3 regions of the Shewanella oneidensis MR-1 genome follow, and region 1 is predicted to be linked to each of the others. Evidence: predicted binding sites of a transcription regulator. Region 1 holds the regulator's gene; each other region holds the start of a gene.

Region 1 (6,687 bases):
TCGAATAGCTGTGCTACTTCACTGTCGGACATGCCCACGGGAATACTCTCGATATCAGTATCGATAATGCTGCTGATAGGGGTGTTGGGATCGCAGGTGAGCAGATCGGCAAGTTTTACCCCTCCCAAGACTTTATCTTGCTTATCAACCACGTATAAGGTGTCAGTGGTGTCAGGGAGATTTCCCCGCTGGCGCAGATAGCGCAGCACCACATCGATATTCACATCAGGCCTTAAAGTCACTGTATCGGTGTTCATTAAGCTGCCCGCGGTTTCATCGGGGTAGGAGAGCGCTTGCTCGACCCGCTGACGGTTTTGCAGGCTCATAGACTGCAATACTTGTTTGTAAACCGTATCAGGTAGGCTTCGCAGAATATAAGCCAGATCGTCCGTATCCATGCTGGCGGTGGCTTTAGCGACACGTTCAGGGCTCATGGCGCGGATCAGCGGATCTTTTAACTCTTCGCTGAGTTCATCGAGAATATCCCCGAGCTGATCTTGATCGATTAGCTGCCATAGTACTTGTCGTGCCTTGGGCGGTGAAGATTCTAAAATCAATGCAATATCCGATGACGCCATGTTTTGCAGCATTTGCCTGACATGCACAAACATACCACTGTTGAGAGCTTGGCTCAGTTGGTCAAGACGATGTTCGACTTGTAAGCTGTCTGAGACTTGTACAGGCATGTTTCCTCCAGGGTGGCTGCGGTGGAGCATAGGTTGGCGATTAAGGATTTAAGCCAAAGCGCGGCAGCATATTGTAATTGAACGGACAGGAAAGCGTCGAGCCACAAATGCGTTTTAGTGAGTTAACGTTCTGAAAATAAAAATAAACTATACGGTGTCTTGAATAGCAGCAGGCGTTGATAAGTTCAAGCCTTAGTTAGCTGGCTTCGTCGAACTTAGCGTCTATCAGTGCGCAAATGGCATTGAGGGCGGGTTCTGCATCCGGGCCTTCGGCAATCAAGGTGATGGTTTTACCCATACCCGTCTCAAGCATTAATAGCCCTAATACACTGGCGGCAGAGGCCTGTTTTTCACCTTGGATCAGGGTAATGCTGGCATCAAACTCAGAAGCAAGCACCACGAGCTTTGTGGCGGCGCGGGCATGCAAGCCGAGTTTATTGCAAATGGTGACTTGGCGTTCAAGCTTTGGCATGGCTCAACTCTCGATGGCGTGCATTGACTTTGTGCTTGCCATTACTAAAACGCTTTGCCAGTTGCTCGGCGACATAAACGGAGCGATGTTGGCCACCCGTGCAACCAATCGCAATCGTGAGATAGCTACGATTATTGCGCTCTAAATGGGGCAACCAGGTTTCGAGTAGATTCTCAATTTGCCAGATGAACTTATTCACCAGTGGCTGGCGATTTAAAAACTCGGCAACGGGTTCATCTAAACCGGTAAGTGGTCGCAGCTCTGGCTCCCAGTGCGGATTTGGCAAAAAGCGCACATCAAACATAAAGTCAGCTTCGGTCGGCATACCATGCTTAAAACCGAAGGACTCGAAGTTGATCACTAGTTCCTTATCGACACTGCCAAGCAGAATTTGCCGCACTTGGTCACTGAGTTCATAGATATTTAGATTGGAGGTATCTATGTAGTGATCCATTTGTTGTGACAGCGGCTCTAGCAGCTTGCCTTCGAGTTTAATGGCTTCTTGCAGTGAAACACGACTCTTAGACAAGGGATGTAAACGGCGGGTTTCGCTATAGCGCTTGAGCAGGACTTTATCGCTGGAATTTAGAAAAAAGCTAGTGAGCTCAGTGCCCTCAGGTAGGCTTGCAAGCTGTTTGACCAGGACTTTGTCTTGCTCCGGCAGGTTACGCACGTCGACACTGATGGCGACGAGATCGTTACTGCCTTTGAGCTGTTCAAGCAAACTGCCGATTAACGGCAAAGGCAAATTATCGACACAATAGTAGCCGAGATCTTCAAGCACTCTAAGTGCGACCGATTTGCCTGAGCCTGAACGCCCTGACACTATGACCAGTTTCATCCAATGATTACCTGATAGAGTTCCGTTTCATCATGCGTCTTACGCAATTGTTTCAATACTTGCTTGTCGCTCAGCTTTTCAGCCATGCAGGACAAGGTGCTTAAGTGCTGCTGACATTGATTGGCAGGCACGAGTAGCGCAAATAAAATATCGACAGGTTGTTTATCGATAGCATCAAAGGCTATCGGCTCCTCACATTTTATCAATATCGCTATGGGTTGTGTTATATCGGTTAATCGACCATGTGGAATGGCGATACCGTTACCTATACCTGTGCTACCCATCTTTTCGCGCGCCACAAGGCTTTCGAAGATCGCTTGAGATGATAGGGTGGGGTACTGGGCAGCGGCTAAGTCGCTGATAAGTTCCAGTACCTTTTTCTTACTGCCTGGAGTGGCGCAGGTTGTGCACTCCGGCCGCAGTATGGTACGAAGTTCCATTGCTAGTGTTTTGTTAACTTCTCTTTGTGTTTAATAACCTGACGATCAAGTTTATCAATCAGGACGTCTATGGCAGCATACATATCTGCATGCTCTGAAGTCGCGAAGACTTCACCACCGGTGAGGTTGATTCTCGCTTCGGCAATTTGTTGCATTTTTTCAACATTGAGCACAACGTGCACATTATTGATCTGTTCGAAATGACGTTCAAGTTTTGAAAACTTTTCCTCAACATATGCCCGTAACGATTCAGTAATCTCGATATGGTGTCCACTTAGGTGTATTTGCATAGAAACGTCCTCCGATATCCATAATAGGCTATAAACTTTTACGCTGATTGGAAGGGGGAATAAGCATCGCTTCTCGATACTTCGCAATGGTTCTGCGCGCAACGTTAATTCCCTGTTCTGCCAGAAGTTGAGCCATCTTGCTGTCGCTCAATGGTTTTTTCTGGTTTTCCGCTGCAACCAGTTTCTTAATGAAAGCCCTGATTGCCGTGGATGAGCACTCACCGCCATCATCTGTCCCGACGTGGCTTGAGAAGAAGTATTTTAGTTCAAAAAGTCCTTTTGGGGTATGCATGTATTTTTGAGTGGTCACCCGTGAAATGGTGGACTCATGCATTTCTACCGCTTCGGCGATATCGTTTAGGACCATGGGTTTCATGGCTTCTTCACCGTATTCGAAGAAACCTTGTTGGTATTGCACTATGCAGTTTGCCACCTTGAGCAGTGTTTCGTTGCGGCTTTCAAGGCTTTTGATAAACCATTTGGCTTCCTGCAAATGGCCACGAATAAATTGGCTGTCTGCTTGATTTTTTGAACTACGAGCCATTGCTGCATATTGCTGATTGACATTGATTTTGGGCATGCAATCGGGGTTAAGCTCAACGACCCAGCGGCCATTTTTTTTCGAAACTGAGACATCTGGGACCACATATTCTTCATCGACTGCAGTGATGAGTAAGCCAGGACGAGGATTCAAGGTTTGGATAAGCGCAATGCTATCCCTTAACTCGTCTTCTTTGAGTTTGGTCTTACGCATTAACAGTCTAAAGTCGCGGGCAGCGATCAGATCAAGATGATCTTTGATCAACATGCGGGCATTTTCGAGATGCGGAGTATCAGGAGAAAAATGGGATAGCTGGATCAGTAAACATTCGCTTAAATCCCTTGCCGCAACGCCAACGGGATCGAAGTGTTGAATACGTTTAAGTACCGCTTCAACTTCATCCAGTTCTATCTCGGGGTTGCCCATGGCTTCGAGAATATCTTCAGTGCTTTGAGTGAGATAGCCTTGATCATCTATGGCATCAATAATGGCAGTGGCTATGGCTAAGTCAGTTTCTGAGAATGGTGTGAGGTTTTTTTGCCATTCTAAATGTTCGTATAGCCCCTCGCTGGTTTCCCCTTGGAACGGCATATCATCTTCACGGCTAGCGCCCGAGCCAGAATTGGGCGATGCGGTAAAGACTTCATCCCAAGTGGTGTCCATGGGGAGCTCTTCGGGCAGGGATTCTTTGGTCAGTGACTCGGCAATATCCACGGTGGAGTTGTCTTGCTCCTGTGGCTGGGCGCTGGTTTCACTAAAATCGGTATCAGCGAGATCTTGTTTACGTTCGCTAGGCGCATCGAATTGCTCCTCTTCCAGCTCGAGAAGAGGATTAGAGTCTAAGGCTTGCTGGATCTCTTGCTGCAGTTCTAATGACGACAATTGCAACAGACGAATGGCCTGCTGTAGTTGTGGCGTCATGGTTAACTGTTGACCCAGTTTGAGCTGGAGTGACGCTTTCATGTTACCGCTGATCCCTACGTTATTATTGTGAGTTTAGGTCGCTTGATATCATACTGATGGCGCTTTGCGCTGCCAAATTCAAGGCTGATTAGCTCAGTTTTAGTAACTATAGCCTGAATTGTTCACCTAAGTACACAGCCCTAACTTGCTGATTGTCTAAGATCTCTGCAGGAGTTCCTTCGGCGATAAGACTGCCGTGACTGACAATGTAAGCATGTTCACAGACATCTAAGGTCTCGCGCACATTGTGGTCAGTAATCAATACTCCAAGACCTCGACTTTTGAGTTGCTCGATAATTTTCTTGATATCGATAACCGAGATTGGATCAACGCCCGCAAAGGGTTCATCGAGCAAAATAAACTTTGGGTTAGCCGCTAATGCGCGGGCAATTTCGACACGACGACGTTCGCCGCCCGATAAGGACATGCCTTGGCTGTCACGAATATGGGTGATATGGAACTCTTCTAATAGCTGCTCTAGTGCTTCTTCGCGCTGGTCGCTATTGAGTTCTTTACGGGTTTGCAGTACCGCCATGATATTGTCGTGCACGGTTAATTTGCGAAAGATACTGGCTTCCTGTGGCAGGTAACCAATACCTTTGCGAGCACGCAGATGCATAGGGTCGGCAGTTAAATCATCATCGTCGATAAAGATATGACCTTTATCGCTTTTTACTAAGCCCACTACCATGTAAAAGGTGGTAGTTTTACCTGCGCCGTTTGGGCCAAGCAGGCCAACAACTTGACCCGTTTTAACCGTGAGGCTGACATCTTTAACAACCTGACGGCTTTTATAACTCTTGGCCAGATTCTGTGCTTTTAAGGTGATTTGGGTCATTTAGAGTCCTGTTTTTTCACAGGTTTATCCGCAGGTGCGTTTTTCAGTTCTTCCTGATAGTTATCAGGTTGAATAATGGTAATCACACGATCGTCACCATTGCCGGTACTTTCGGCGATCAGTTTTTGCTGAATGATATTGTAACGAATTAGATTGCCTGTGACTTGGCTACCCGCTTGGTCAAGGGTGGCGGTGCCTGTTAGCGTCAAGGTCCTCGTGGCCATTTCATAGCGAATTTCTTTGGCGCTAGCAGATGCTGGGCGGCCATCGTCGAGGATCTGGCTATAGGTTGCTGGATTACCTGTCGCCACTAGAATCTTGCTGTTTTCGCCTTCGGCTGAAAATGCACGGAGTTGATCCGCATTGATTTTGATTGAACCTTGTACGACTTCAACTGGGCCGAAGAAAATGATCTGATTGTTTTTAATATCAGCAGTTTGGCTGACCGCTTTAATCTTAACTTCTTGCTGTAAGTCACCGACTTTGGCGAAGGTGCTCATGCTTGTCATGAGCATTAGGCTGGCAAGTAATATGTTATTTTGCTTCATAGGTTCCTACTACCTGACTGGTCAATTGCACTTCCTGCGCGTTAAGGTCGGCATAAAGGCCTTGCCCTTGAATATTAAAATCTTTCCCTGTGACGTAAATGATGCGGTCAGAGGTCATTATCATAGTGTTGAGATCGAGTTCTAAAAAACTGGTGGACAAGGTTTGTATCGGTTCACCTGGGTTGATGGCATCGATAATAACATTATTTTCTAATACAACCTTGCCAGTTTCTTTGTTGAGCCGACCAAGATCTGCTCGGATCTGCCATTTTGCTTTACCTTGGTCGGGATAGACAAGATAGACTGGTTGAGTAAAGTCGGTTTGATTTTTCAGCTCATAGTGTTCCATGTGCTTTGCCGTCACCCGACTATTGACTTGCCCTTGCTCGTTAAACTCGATACTGCGCAGATCTTCGATAATGTAATCGGGTCTGTCAGAGTTGTTCAAGCTGTCATCCGTATCGCCACCGCGTTTTTGCTGCACTTGCCAATACAGCACCAGCGCAGTACCAAAAAAGGCGATAATGGCGAGGGTCACACGACTCATATGCTCATCCCATGGGCTGAGGTGAATTTGTTTTGACTCAGTAATAGCAGATCCGTCAGCTCCCTGAGCGCGCCATGGCCGCCATTTAACTGAGTTACAAAATGGGCATGTTGGCGTACATAGGGATGACCATCGGCGACGCAGACGGCTAGGCCGACCACATTCATCACCGGCAGATCAACAATATCGTCACCGATATAGGCGACTTCTTCCGCGGTGACATTGTAGATCGATAGCAGTTCTTCATAGGGAACAAATTTATTATCCACGCCCTGATAAATATGGGTGACCCCAAGGGCAGTCATGCGGTTTTCAACAATTCTTGATTGGCGGCCAGTAATCACGGCAAGATGAAAACCGCTGGTCAATAGTGAACGTACACCATAACCATCGCGGGTGTGGAAGGCTTTTAATTCTTCACCCGAGTTGCTCAAATAAATGCGGCCGTCAGAGAATACTCCATCCACATCGCAGATCAGCAGTTTAATTTTTTGGGCACGTTGCCACACATCGTCGCTGAC
Region 2 (6,687 bases), 1.4 Mb from region 1:
GAGAAAGACACGCGCCCAGAAACCTGGTCATCCTTTATTTATACCCATGGTTATGACTCTGGTAAGTATAAGAAAACAGATAATTTTGATAGCTATGAAGCCTGTCGAGACTTTGCCAAAGAGCAATCGTCTTTCTACGATAACGTGCCTTGGGAATGTGGGCTAAAATGTGGTTTCGACTCCCGTAAACAGGGATTTCAATGCCAAGAGATGCGTAACGAGCAATAACTCTGCGGTTCAGCAAATGTTCAAGATTTCTCCGGTATGCTTAATTTCTAAGCAATACCTTTGGTTTTGTTTGTCATGGATGCACGATTTAAAGCCAAACGAGGATTTAAAGACCTACCAAGTTACGGTAATTTAAATTTGGAGTTTATCTATGAACCTAAAAACTGCACATATACCCCATACTGCAATGACGAAATTCGCCTTATTAACATTGCTCACCTTAGGCACAGTCATCAGCGTCCCCAGCCATGCTGCGACACCCACAGCAGAACAGCAACGCGTGGTAAAATCACACTTTGATAAGCTTGCCCAGTCACACCAAGTTGCAGAGCAACGTCTGACGGAGCAACTCGATCAAGAGTTTACCCGCCAATTAGCGCAAGAAGAGCATCAACTTATGCGCCAAACTTGCCCCAAATACGGCATGACATTCGATATTAGCAGGAATGCTTGTTTGCGCTCTTAGTGCAGATTAAAACGGAAAACGTGCACTAAGCTCAGGATATTGATTTCTTAAGTCTTTGGGTTTAGTGCTAAATTTTTTCCCAACAGGGGTCGCTTTACCAGAGGGCATAAAAGGTAGCTCTTTACCCGTTCTATCTTCGTACAATTGTCCTGCGATAAGATCGTAATCTTCAATAAAAGGATAGGCATAGCCATCTTTTTCTGGCCACGCAGTTAACTGCGCTAACGTGTCAGGGTTAGCAATCACTGCCTCGTAACGTGCTTGCCCTAGTGAAATAAGAAAAGCGCGAAATTCAGCAAAGGCATAATCAGAATCACAGCCTGTAATGATATAAGCCGCGCCCCACACAGACCATAAATAGCTGCGGCGCATCTGTTGGCCAAAGAGTTTATCGAAGGCTTTTAACTCTTCATCAGTCAGTTTGCTCAACTTTTGCTTTAATGCCTCAGCCAAAGACTCCTGGGATTGCGCGGGTTCACTGCGGGTCACTAAGCCCCAAAATTCTACTTCTGTCATCACTTAACCTAATATTGAATGCCCAAGCAAAGGCGTATTCTACATGATAATACGGTTATGCTGGACTCAGTTCGGGGCTTTTCCTACACTTGCTCCACTTCATATTAGCCAACAACCCCAACTCTATGCCGAAACGCCTTATCCTATTGATAGCCCTTTATACACTGTTTGCCATTGTCGCCCTGTTACGCGCAGTCGCAACGGCCTCCTTCGATTTGTTCACCTTAGGTGTGTTACCCGTGCTGGTTGGCATACTGACCCAAGCGCCTTGGTCAAGCTTAGTGCTCAAAATTTACCTTGGATTACAAACCTTAGGCCTATCTGCACTGGGTATTACCGCCATTATTGCCTACCAGATTACACCCCAAGACGTTAAAGTGGTGATCGAAGGCCATAACATTCCCATGTTACCGCTGGTGTTATCCATCATTGCCCTGCTATTAGTGCAGTATTGGATCGCGTTTTCACGGGTAACCCATGATTATTTAACCGCAAAAATAAAAGCTTGAGTGTATTGATTGCGAAGACGTTATTTCTCGCCTAAGTTAACACCTTTCTAAAAAGACCATATAGCTTGTGACTATGACTCATTTATCGCCTAGCGAATTATCGATGCTTATTGTTGAACCATCGGAAACCCAGCGCCGAATTATCATCAAATGCTTACAGCAAGAAGGCATTGTTAGCATCGAACATGCTGCCAATATTGCAGAAGCCAAGGGGCTCATTGCTCGACACAAACCGGATCTCATCGCCAGCGCAATGCACTTTGAGGATGGTACCGCGACGGAATTTTTAAGCTACCTACGCAGTAAAAGCGAGTATAAAGATATTCAATTTATGCTGGTCTCGAGTGAATGTCGCCGCGAGCAATTGGAGAGTTTCCGTCAATCGGGGGTGGTTGCTATCCTGCCAAAACCCTTTAATGCCGAGCATTTAGGCAAAGCGCTCAATGCAACTATCGATTTACTCAGTCACGATGAGCTCGACTTAAGCCACTTCGATGTGCACGATGTACGAGTACTTGTGGTTGATGACAGCCGCATGGCACGCAATGTGATCAAACGAACGATTGGTAATTTGGGGATAAAACTAATTACCGAAGCTGAAGATGGTGCGCAAGCCATTGAGTTAATGCGTCATAATATGTTTGATTTAATTATCACCGATTACAATATGCCCAGCGTTGATGGACTGGCATTAACGCAATTTATCCGTAGTGAAAGCCAGCAATCACATGTGCCAATTTTAATGGTCTCGTCTGAGGCTAACGATGCACATTTAAGCAATGTATCTCAAGCTGGGGTGAATGCCCTATGCGACAAGCCCTTCGAACCCAAATTGGTTAAGCAACTCTTATATCAACTGCTCGAAGAATAAAACCTAAGTCACGAATAGAACAAATACCCTTTAATTTTGTTACTTAGATGATACAAGCCCACAGCAAAGGGCTTTCCAACGCCTTAACCTTGTGGCATGTTAGGCTCGCCGACTTAATCAATCTACGGAAAGAAGAGACAATAAAAATGAACAAAACAGAACTTATCGCCAAAATTGCAGAAAATGCCGATATCACCAAAGCTCAAGCAACTCGTGCATTGAAATCTTTCGAAGCGGCGATTACTGAATCAATGAAGAACGGTGACAAAATCTCTATCGTCGGATTTGGCTCTTTTGAAACAACGACTCGTGCAGCGCGTACAGGCCGTAACCCGCAAACGGGTAAAGAAATTCAAATTGCTGAAGCGACGGTTCCTAAGTTTAAAGCAGGTAAAACCCTGCGTGACAGTGTGAACTAATTCAGCTCAACACTTTTGTAATGAAAACGCCTCCTATGTGAGGCGTTTTTTTTAGCTAAACCCTACAGTTGCCAGAACGTTTTTTGCACAGCCGCAGTGCGCCACCTGCTCCATTCCTGAGCATTTTAAAAACATTATACTAACAATTATTTTGTAATATACTGTTTTTATTGCAATTAAAATAATGGCATGTGATTAGCAAATCCCTTATCAGAAAAAACCATGATGCACCAATGCCGCTGTATTTAAGTGGCATGAGTGAATCGATAAATAAGTCAATCGAGGGGATGAGTATGAGAAAATCACTGTACAGTGTTTTGGCATTATCAACGGGATTATTACTAACCAATAACGCCTTTGCGGCGGTGTCTGGCAATATTGGCGGCACCTCAAACTATCTATGGCGCGGGGTAACTCAAACCAATGATGCGGTCGCTATCCAAGGCGGTATTGACTACAGTCATGACTCAGGATTCTATGCGGGCACATGGGCATCAAATGTCGATTTTGGCAATGACACAAGCTACGAGTTAGACCTCTATGCAGGTTACGGTGGCAGTATCACCGACGATCTCAGCTATGATTTTGGCTACCTCTATTATGCTTATCCCGATGCTGAAGGCAGTATCGATTTTGGTGAACTCCACGGTACCATCACTTGGAAGTGGGTCGAACTCAGTTATTCCCACGTGATCAATGCGGGTGAAGACGTCGCGGCAGAACCATTCGATAACAAAGATATGAGTTACCTTGCAGCCACAGCTTCTTTCCCTTTAACCGAAAAACTTAGCCTGTCATTCCACTATGGCTACTCCACGGGCGATGTGGTTGAAGCTTGGTTTGCGGAAGATAACTACGCCGATTACAACGTGACACTCAGTGCCGATACCAGCATGGGAACCATCTCTTTTATGGTGTCTGATACCGATCTGAGCGATGACGATGCAAAAATCGCTTTAGGCTATTCCTATAGTTTTGATTTATAAAAGAAAGCACTAAGAAACACGCCGCATTAATCGCGGCGTGTTTTGGTTAAGCAATCACAGGACGATTCGATTTTTGGGCTAATACCATTTTCTCAATATATTCCACGATAGGTTCAGTCACCGAAATACCCGTAGTTTGCTCAATACCTTCAATTCCGGGGGCCGAGTTCACTTCAAGGATCAGCGGACCACGATTCGAACGTAAAATGTCGACCCCAGCGACCACTAATCCCATTGCTTTTACTGCGGCGACGGCCATCTTGCGCTCTTTAGGAGTGATTTTCACTTTTTCACCGCAGCCACCTAAGTGCAGATTAGACCGAAAATCGCCCTCAGGACCTTGTCGCTTCATCGAGGCGACCACTTTATCGCCCACCACAAAACAGCGAATATCACTGCCGTTAGATTCCTTAATATACTCCTGCAGCATAATATTGGCTTTGAGTCCTAAAAAGGCTTCAATAACGCTCTCTGCAGCGGTTTTAGTTTCGGCTAACACCACACCAATCCCCTGTGTGCCTTCGAGCAACTTGATCACTAAAGGGGCCCCACCCACCATATTAATCAGATCGGGAATATCATTAGGTTTATTGGCAAATCCAGTGATAGGCATACCAATGCCTTTGCGCGAAAGTAATTGCAGCGCCCGTAACTTATCCCGTGAGCGCGCAATCGAGATAGAGTCATTGGCTGCAAATACGCCCATCATTTCAAACTGACGCACCACTGCGCAGCCATAAAAAGTCACACTGGCGTGAATGCGTGGAATAATCGCATCAAATCCCGTTAATTCTTGCCCTTGATAGTGGATGCTAGGTTTGATGGAGTTAATATTCATGTAGCAATTCAAGGTATTAATCACCACGGCCTCATGACCACGACTCTCGCAGGCGGCCACTAAACGGCGGGTGGAATACAATTCAGGAAACTGAGATAAAATACCGATTTTCATTACTAAATGACCAAGTTAAACACAGTAAATTGATTCTCTGAGCACATTGCATCAGAAAGGGGCGCAGATAGTTGTCTATTGCTCAGTGTAAAGCAAGAAAATATTCCTCACCAGACGAAAACCCAAGCCTAAGCCAAACGTAAGATAACCTTCACAATTTAGAAAGTAACGGCGTGATGTATTTTGCCTCAAACTCACTTGCCTCTAAGGGGCGAGAAAAGAGGTAGCCCTGCAATAGATTACAATGTCTTACCGTGCAAAACTCTGCTTGTTCAAGAGTTTCAATCCCTTCGGCAACGGAGGTAACGTTAAAACCATAGGCAAAGTTCAGCAGTGCACTGAGCAAACGAGTGTCCTTTTCATCCTTATCGTAGGAAGCGATAAAGCTTTTATCGATTTTTAGCACACTGATAGGAAACAATTTAATGTGTTCAAGAGATGAAAATCCCGTACCAAAATCATCCAAGGCGAATCGCACTCCAAGTTGGGCTATTTTATCGAGGATCTTCGCATGCTCGTGGGGCTCTTCAATTAAACAGTTTTCGGTAATTTCTAACTCTAGCGCGCCTGGTGTTAGCCCTGTCACTTTTAGAACATGGGCAATTTTCTCATATAAGTCGACATGACCAATTTGAGATGCTGATAAATTCACCGCAATGGTGAAACTATGTCCAGTTGGCGCTAATTGATTAAGCCAATACTGGGCCTGACGACAGGTTTCGAACAAGACCCAATCACCAATCTCTTCCATCAGCCCTATTTCTTCAGCAATGGGCAGAAATTGGTCTGGTGAAATCAAGCCATCCTCTGGATGCAACCAACGGATCAGTGCCTCCATCCCCACCATTTGATGTGTTTGAGCATCAACTTGTACTTGATAATAAACCTTAAACTGATTCAGCCTTAAGGCTATTCTCAAACTAGATTCAATATGATTGCGATAGCGCACCTCTTTATCTAGCGCCTCGGAGTAAAACTGGATCTGGTTACGTCCCATTTTTTTAGCACGATACATCGCAATATCGGCACATTTCATTAACTCGGAGCTATCTGAGGCCGCTTCATTATAAAAAGCCACTCCGATGCTAGCGCCGATCATCACATCGTTATCGCCAAGACAAAACACTTCTTCAAAAGCTTTAAGTAGACGGTTAGCCACTATCATGGGGAAATATTTGTAGTCATTGTCAGTCACTAACACCACAAATTCATCCCCGCCTAAACGAGCAATCACATCCCCATCCCGCAACACTGTGCTCAATCTCGATGCGACCTTCACTAACAAAATATCACCAGTCTGGTGACCAAGAGTATCATTAATTGCTTTAAAATCATCCAGATCGAGCAAGATCACTGCTAACAAATCATTACTGCGTTTTACCCTGGCGATTGCCCGATTTAAGCACAGCTCAAAACCATATCGATTCATTAATTTGGTGAGAGAATCGTGTTCAGCTAGCTCTTTCAGTTTTTCATGACTATTCCTCAAGGCAAGCGCCATAGAAGCTCGCTGTTTAGCGTAACGAATTGAACGACTGAGAATTCTTGAGTTAACTTCATCCTTAAGTAAAAAATCCTGTGCGCCTAATTCGATACAACGCTGTGCAAGTTTTTCATCTTCATAACGGCTCAGCATCACCACAACCGTTTGTTCCTGAGTCATCGAATTAAGTTTGATCAGCACCTCTAAGCCGTTGGCATCTGGCAATAGGTAGTCGAGTAAAATCCCATCAAAATGAC
Region 3 (6,687 bases), 500 kb from region 1:
CGCCGCCGTATTGCGTGACGATATTCGCACCCGTTACTACGATTTGAAAAAACTCAAAGACAGTTTGAGGTAAGGCTATGTTGTTAAATGTAAAACAGGACTTTTGCCTTGCAGGCCCTGGTTATCTGCTTAACCATTCTGTGGGGCGACCGCTTAAATCAACCGAGCAGGCGCTTAAGCAGGCGTTTTTTGCGCCTTGGCAGGAGTCTGGGCGTGAGCCTTGGGGTCAATGGCTAGGCGTAATCGATAACTTTACCGCGGCGCTGGCGAGCTTATTTAATGGTCAGCCACAGGATTTTTGCCCGCAGGTGAATCTTTCGAGCGCTTTGACCAAAATCGTAATGTCCCTCGATAGATTAACGCGGGATTTAACTCGAAATGGCGGCGCCGTGGTGCTGATGAGCGAAATTGATTTTCCTAGCATGGGATTCGCCCTTAAAAAGGCATTGCCCGCAAGCTGCGAATTGCGCTTTATTCCCAAGAGTTTAGATGTTACTGACCCCAATGTGTGGGATGCGCATATTTGCGACGATGTCGATTTGGTCTTTGTCAGCCACGCCTATTCAAACACGGGACAACAGGCGCCCCTCGCGCAGATTATCTCCCTTGCCCGTGAGCGTGGCTGTTTGAGCCTTGTGGATGTGGCGCAATCGGCGGGGATTTTGCCGCTGGATTTAGCCAAGTTACAACCGGATTTTATGATTGGCTCGAGTGTTAAATGGTTATGCTCTGGCCCTGGTGCGGCGTATTTATGGGTTAATCCGGCCATCTTGCCCGAATGTCAGCCGCAGGATGTGGGTTGGTTTAGCCATGAAAATCCCTTCGAGTTTGATATTCATGATTTTCGCTACCATCCAACGGCGTTAAGGTTTTGGGGCGGTACGCCTTCCATCGCTCCCTATGCCATTGCCGCCCATAGCATTGAATATTTCGCCAATATTGGCTCACAAGTCATGCGCGAGCATAACCTGCAACTGATGGAGCCTGTGGTACAGGCATTGGATAATGAACTAGTTTCGCCACAGGAAGTAGACAAACGTAGCGGCACGATAATCCTGCAATTTGGTGAGCGGCAGCCACAAATATTGGCCGCCTTGGCTGCAGCGAATATCAGTGTCGATACCCGCAGTTTAGGGATACGCGTATCACCGCATATCTATAACGATGAAGCCGATATCGCGCGGTTGCTTGGGGTGATAAAGGCCAATCGTTAACGGATTGAACTTGGTTTACTCAGCCGACACGGCGTAATTGCCTCGAACAGGGAGCATGGCTCTAGGGCGCCAAGGCACCCCCTAATGCCGATGTCGTTAACCCATGCCCTGAGACTGAGGTAATTTATGGGTGGCGAATATGCTTAAATGCTGTAGTTATAGCGGCAGAACATAGAACGCGGGGTTCGGAGCTTGGGATCGCTGGGTGTGATCGCTAAATCTGCTGGTAGCATAACAGCGTCGACGATCAGCGCACTGCCCATATCCACGATAGTCAGCGGGATGGTAAACAACAGCAGAGGCGGTGCGGACAATGCGGAGATAATCATACACTCCTCGCCATTATCAACAGCCGTTTGAACACTGGAGAAAGAGTGGCCCCAAGTTGAATCTTCTCCCATCCTCGATGTTACTGTCGCACACCCCGTGAGAGAGCAGCACACGACCAACCAAGTCAACCAACGCATAAGCACTCCATTGTTTATATTTGAAAAACGGCATTGCTTTCGGTGCAACCTACTCGCTTGATTAACTTCGAGCCTTAGTCGTGTGGAACCAGAGCTAGTTTTATTCGACGCCGATATGTCCAGTTTTAGCCAGTTGGCATTCTAACCATATGAATATATGTGTCAATTATTCACCAACAGTAACGAGAGGCGGATCAGTAGCGAGAGAGTTAATCTCCGACCATGCTTTGATTAAGCATTAAACAAGGAGCTTCGTATGCCGAGCCCCTGCAGTTTAGGGATACGTGTATCGCCACATATCCATTAAAAATATCCCAGCGGCAAACCGATTTAGTCGGCAGTTTACCATGCGTAATTAAGTTCAATATCAAGGCATGAGTCTGCAATATTTGTGATGTGATTTGATACAACGTGAATCAGATTTACCTGATGTAGTTTACATATTAAAATTTCGTTCAATTTCCCCTGTAACACAGGGGAAGGTTGGTAACAGTCGTTCTTTATGTCGTTCTACATGATAAATAAAAGAGTGGTAATAAATTGTTTTATAAAAAAATTAATGCTTTTTTGAACGCAAATATGCGGGCCTTAGAAATGGTTGGCGTCCTAATGCGGATATTTAGTTTTTCGCTTGTTAGTTGGCTTGGCCCTGAAAGTCCTTTTATGTTTGTTTGGGTGTTCAACACAATAGATGCTGTTTTACTAACATGGTGTGCTGCTTTGCGCAAAGATGCCGCTTACACCTTACTCAATGGTTTTTGGATTTTGATTGGTATTATAGGGATTGTAAGAGCTGGTGGATTGATCCACTAATTTTTCCTATTCATGTCAGTGAATCACTCCAGCCCAGAGGGGGTCACACCATTCCCTAAAACCCGCTATCGCTCCCCATTTGCGGTTATTCTGGGGCGGTTTTACCCTTAAGATGAATCAAATCTTTAGGGAACTGATTCAGCGGTAGTTTTATTTCGTTGTATTATCAAAATAGCGATAAAAAAAGCCCCAACAGCAAAACTGTTGGGGCTTTTATACTTTATGCATGCATTTATACCGTGAGTAATTGCATGCCGTTAGCCATTACAGGCTGTAGTACATTTCAAACTCTAATGGGTGAGTTGTACGTGCAACACGCTCAGCTTCTGCAGATTTCAGTGCAATATAAGACTGGATGAAATCTTCGCTGAATACACCACCGCGAGTTAAGAACTCATGGTCAGCTTGCAGGTTCTCAAGGGCGTTTTCTAATGAAGTCGCCACCTGTGGGATTTCAGCCGCTTCTTCTGCTGGCAGATCGTACAAATCTTTATCCATTGCTTCGCCTGGATGGATCTTGTTTTGGATACCATCAATACCTGCCATCAGCAGTGCTGCGAAACCTAAGTATGGGTTTGCATGTGGATCTGGGAAGCGAGTTTCGATACGGCGACCTTTAGGGCTTGGTACCACTGGAATACGGATTGAAGCAGAGCGGTTACGCGCTGAGTAAGCTAGCATAACTGGCGCTTCGAAGTGTGGTACTAAACGCTTGTAAGAGTTGGTGCTTGGGTTAGTGAACGCGTTCAGCGCGCGAGCGTGCTTGATGATACCACCGATGTAGTACAGGGCGGTTTCACTTAAGCCTGCGTATTTGTCACCCGCGAACAGGTTTACGCCATCTTTAGACAGAGATTGGTGAACGTGCATACCGCTACCGTTGTCGCCAACGATTGGCTTAGGCATGAAAGTCGCAGTTTTGCCATAGGCATGAGCCATGTTGTGCACTACGTACTTCAGGATTTGGATTTCGTCCGCTTTCTTAGTCAGGGTATTGAAGCGAGTAGCGATTTCGTTTTGACCAGCAGTCGCCACTTCATGGTGGTGAGCTTCAACCACTTGACCCATTTCTTCTAACACTAAACACATAGCACTACGCAGGTCTTGTGATGAGTCAACTGGCGCCACTGGGAAGTAACCACCTTTCACGAATGGACGGTGACCGGTGTTGCCGCCTTCGTAGCTAGTGCCTGAGTTCCAAGCTGCTTCTTTTGCGTCGATTTTAACGAAACAACCAGACATATCAGTGCCGAAACGAACATCGTCGAACAGGAAGAATTCTGGCTCTGGTCCAACTAATACTGTGTCAGCGATACCGGTTGAGCGTAGGTATTCTTCCGCTTTTTTAGCGATAGAACGTGGGTCGCGATCGTAACCAGTCATTGTGCCTGGTTCGAGAACGTCACAGCGGATCAGTGCTGTGGTTTCTTCGGTGAATGGGTCCAGTACAAACGTCGTTGGGTCTGGCATCAGTACCATGTCTGATTCGTTAATGCCTTTCCAGCCAGCAATTGATGAGCCGTCAAACATTTTACCGTCTTCGAAGAAGTCAGCGTCTACCTGATGAGAAGGGATAGATACGTGCTGCTCTTTACCTTTGGTGTCGGTAAAACGTAAATCAACAAACTTAACTTCTAATTCTTCAAGTTGCTTTAAAACTGATTCAACTGACATTCTCAAGTCTCCGGTAGGGTAAAGGGATGTCCCTTCTATAATCTTTTAACTCAAGTTGTGCTTGAGCAAACTTACGAGCTATATAGCGATATCCATGCCAATAATTTAAATCATTGATATTTATAAAGTATGTTTTTTATTACACCAGGTTAAACTCTTGATTGCACTGTGTTGGTGCATTTGTATGTGGCATTTTGGTGCATTCATCCATTTTGGTGCGAGCGGTTCGTCCCCCATTTTAGTGCAGTGACGATAAGCGCAAGCTTGCTTGGCGAATTTGTACCTATATTTTCGCTAAACTGCATGCTGGTAGAGAGCTTGTTACCACAGATTGTGCCCAGCAACGCAGAATGAATTTAACACATAATTGAGCCTTGATAGTCGCCTAAGCTCACTGTTTTAAGTGCTTGTCATAATGTCACAAAACGGTGGGATACTAAGCTGTTTTTTTGATGGCAATGTTAATGGGTTTTAATTAATAACGTTTCAAAATCAATCAACTAGTTCCGTTGTTCGCGGGTGGGAATAGAGTTTGTTGAAACTTAGCCTAACGCTATTAGCGTCAGTGTTAGCTGCAAAGTGTGGCTTGGTGGTCTGGCTTATTTATATCACTGGGTGAAAAAGTACGGCGGCTTAACTTGGGTTATTGGCTATACTTATGGCGGTCTTAAGCGCATAGTCTGCTACGCCATTCCCGTGAAAAATAGTGATTTCAGCTGGTTAGCTATGCTGGTATCGAAATAATATGGCAAATTGCCTGCGCTGTAACGGTGCATTTGGGTGATTTGTCTTATCGTCATAACTGATTCGTTAGCACGGGCCCCAAAAAATAGTTTTATAAGTGTTCAAAAATAATCCTGTGCGATATGGCCGCTCTGGAGTAGAATGTCACGCTTTTTTATGGCGACTCAACGTAGATTGCTGTAACGAATATTTGTAATATCCCTAATTTTTGTTTGATGGTAAGAGGTTTATCCGTGCTAGAGAATTTACGTAACATCGCCATTATTGCGCACGTTGACCATGGCAAAACGACCCTGGTTGACAAGCTGCTGTCGCAATCAGGAACCCTTGCAACCCGGGGAGAAGCTACTGAGCGGGTGATGGACTCCAACGATCTTGAAAAGGAGCGTGGAATCACGATTCTGGCAAAGAACACTGCCATCAAGTGGAACGACTACCGCATTAACATCGTAGACACCCCTGGCCACGCCGACTTCGGTGGTGAGGTTGAGCGTGTTCTGTCTATGGTTGACTCAGTATTGTTGCTGGTTGATGCCGTTGATGGTCCAATGCCACAAACTCGCTTCGTAACCAAAAAAGCGTTTGCCCAAGGCTTAAAGCCAATCGTTGTTATCAACAAGATTGACCGTCCAGGTGCTCGCCCTGATTGGGTTATCGACCAAGTATTCGACCTATTCGATAACTTAGGTGCGACCGACGAACAATTAGATTTTCCAATCGTTTATGCTTCTGCATTAAACGGTTTTGCAACCTTAGATCCAGATGTTGTCAGCGAAGATATGACGCCACTGTTTCAGACTATCGTTGAAAAAGTGTCATCACCTGATGCTGATGCGGATGGTCCATTCCAGATGCAAATTTCTCAGCTCGATTACAACTCTTACGTGGGTGTTATCGGTGTGGGTCGCATTAACCGTGGTAGCATCAAGACTAACCAACAGGTGAGCGTGATCGGTGCCGACGGTAAAGTACGCAACGGTAAAATGGGCCAAGTATTAGGTTACATGGGCTTAGAGCGTACCGAAGTTGATGTAGCAAACGCGGGCGATATCGTTGCGATTACTGGTTTGGGTGAGCTTAAAATTTCGGACACAGTGTGCGCCGCTGGCAATGTAGAGGCGATGCCGCCTTTATCTGTTGACGAGCCAACGCTGACCATGACCTTCCAAGTCAACACTTCACCTTTTGCGGGTAAAGAAGGTAAGTATGTGACTTCACGTAACATTCTTGAGCGTCTGCAACAGGAATTAGTGCACAACGTGGCACTGCGTGTTGAAGAAACCGACAGCCCAGACCGTTTCGCGGTATCTGGTCGTGGTGAATTACACTTATCTATCCTGATCGAAAACATGCGTCGTGAAGGTTACGAATTAGCAGTTTCTCGCCCAGAAGTTATCTTAAAAACCATCGATGGTGAACTGTGTGAGCCATTTGAAACTCTGACCGTTGACGTTGAAGAAGAACATCAAGGGACAGTGATTGAGAAGCTGGGTATCCGTAAAGCTGAAATGAAAGATATGCAGCTTGACGGTAAAGGTCGCGTGCGCGTTGACTTTGTTATCCCAAGCCGTGGCTTAATCGGTTTCCAAACAGAGTTCTTAACAGCAACGTCAGGTACCGGTTTGATTTACCACTCATTCGATCACTACGGTCCACATAAAGGTGGCGACATTGGTCAACGCGCTAACGGCGTACTGATCTCTAACGCAACGGGTAAGGCGCTGACATTCGCACTGTTCGGTCTACAGGACCGCGGTCGTCTGTTTATTGGCCAC

The links. Region 1 encodes sigma-54, which starts transcription at its own class of promoters, with help from an activator protein. Its sites were predicted from a motif close to GTTGGCACGNNNNTNGNNT; they were not measured.
Region 2: a site for sigma-54 is predicted at 3,193-3,211, ahead of SO_RS02600 (TorF family putative porin). Genes of this name have one in related genera too.
Region 3: a site for sigma-54 is predicted at 4,252-4,270, ahead of glnA (glutamate--ammonia ligase). Genes of this name have one in related genera too.

What each region holds. Positions count from the first base shown of each region.
Region 1 covers NC_004347.2:4,099,659-4,106,345, reverse strand. Annotated here, with positions in the region: gene mgtE (magnesium transporter) at 1-686, opposite strand, end outside; gene SO_RS18460 (HPr family phosphocarrier protein) at 883-1,158, opposite strand; gene rapZ (RNase adapter RapZ) at 1,145-1,999, opposite strand; gene ptsN (PTS IIA-like nitrogen regulatory protein PtsN) at 1,996-2,439, opposite strand; gene hpf (ribosome hibernation promoting factor) at 2,442-2,729, opposite strand; gene SO_RS18440 (RNA polymerase factor sigma-54) at 2,758-4,233, opposite strand; gene lptB (LPS export ABC transporter ATP-binding protein) at 4,340-5,071, opposite strand; gene lptA (lipopolysaccharide transport periplasmic protein LptA) at 5,068-5,619, opposite strand; gene lptC (LPS export ABC transporter periplasmic protein LptC) at 5,606-6,166, opposite strand; gene kdsC (3-deoxy-manno-octulosonate-8-phosphatase KdsC) at 6,163-6,687, opposite strand, start outside.
Region 2 covers NC_004347.2:567,192-573,878, reverse strand. Annotated here, with positions in the region: gene SO_RS02630 (periplasmic protein) at 1-228, shown strand, start outside; gene SO_RS02625 (hypothetical protein) at 380-694, shown strand; gene SO_RS02620 (DUF4240 domain-containing protein) at 701-1,210, opposite strand; gene SO_RS02615 (hypothetical protein) at 1,336-1,719, shown strand; gene SO_RS02610 (response regulator) at 1,793-2,590, shown strand; gene SO_RS02605 (HU family DNA-binding protein) at 2,737-3,009, shown strand; gene SO_RS02600 (TorF family putative porin) at 3,303-3,995, shown strand; gene rimK (30S ribosomal protein S6--L-glutamate ligase) at 4,042-4,947, opposite strand; gene SO_RS02590 (putative bifunctional diguanylate cyclase/phosphodiesterase) at 5,099-6,687, opposite strand, start outside.
Region 3 covers NC_004347.2:4,601,144-4,607,830, reverse strand. Annotated here, with positions in the region: gene SO_RS20495 (PrnB family protein) at 1-73, shown strand, start outside; gene SO_RS20490 (aminotransferase class V-fold PLP-dependent enzyme) at 78-1,214, shown strand; gene SO_RS23325 (YceK/YidQ family lipoprotein) at 1,358-1,615, opposite strand; gene SO_RS20480 (CBU_0592 family membrane protein) at 2,222-2,494, shown strand; gene glnA (glutamate--ammonia ligase) at 2,759-4,168, opposite strand; gene typA (translational GTPase TypA) at 5,146-6,687, shown strand, end outside.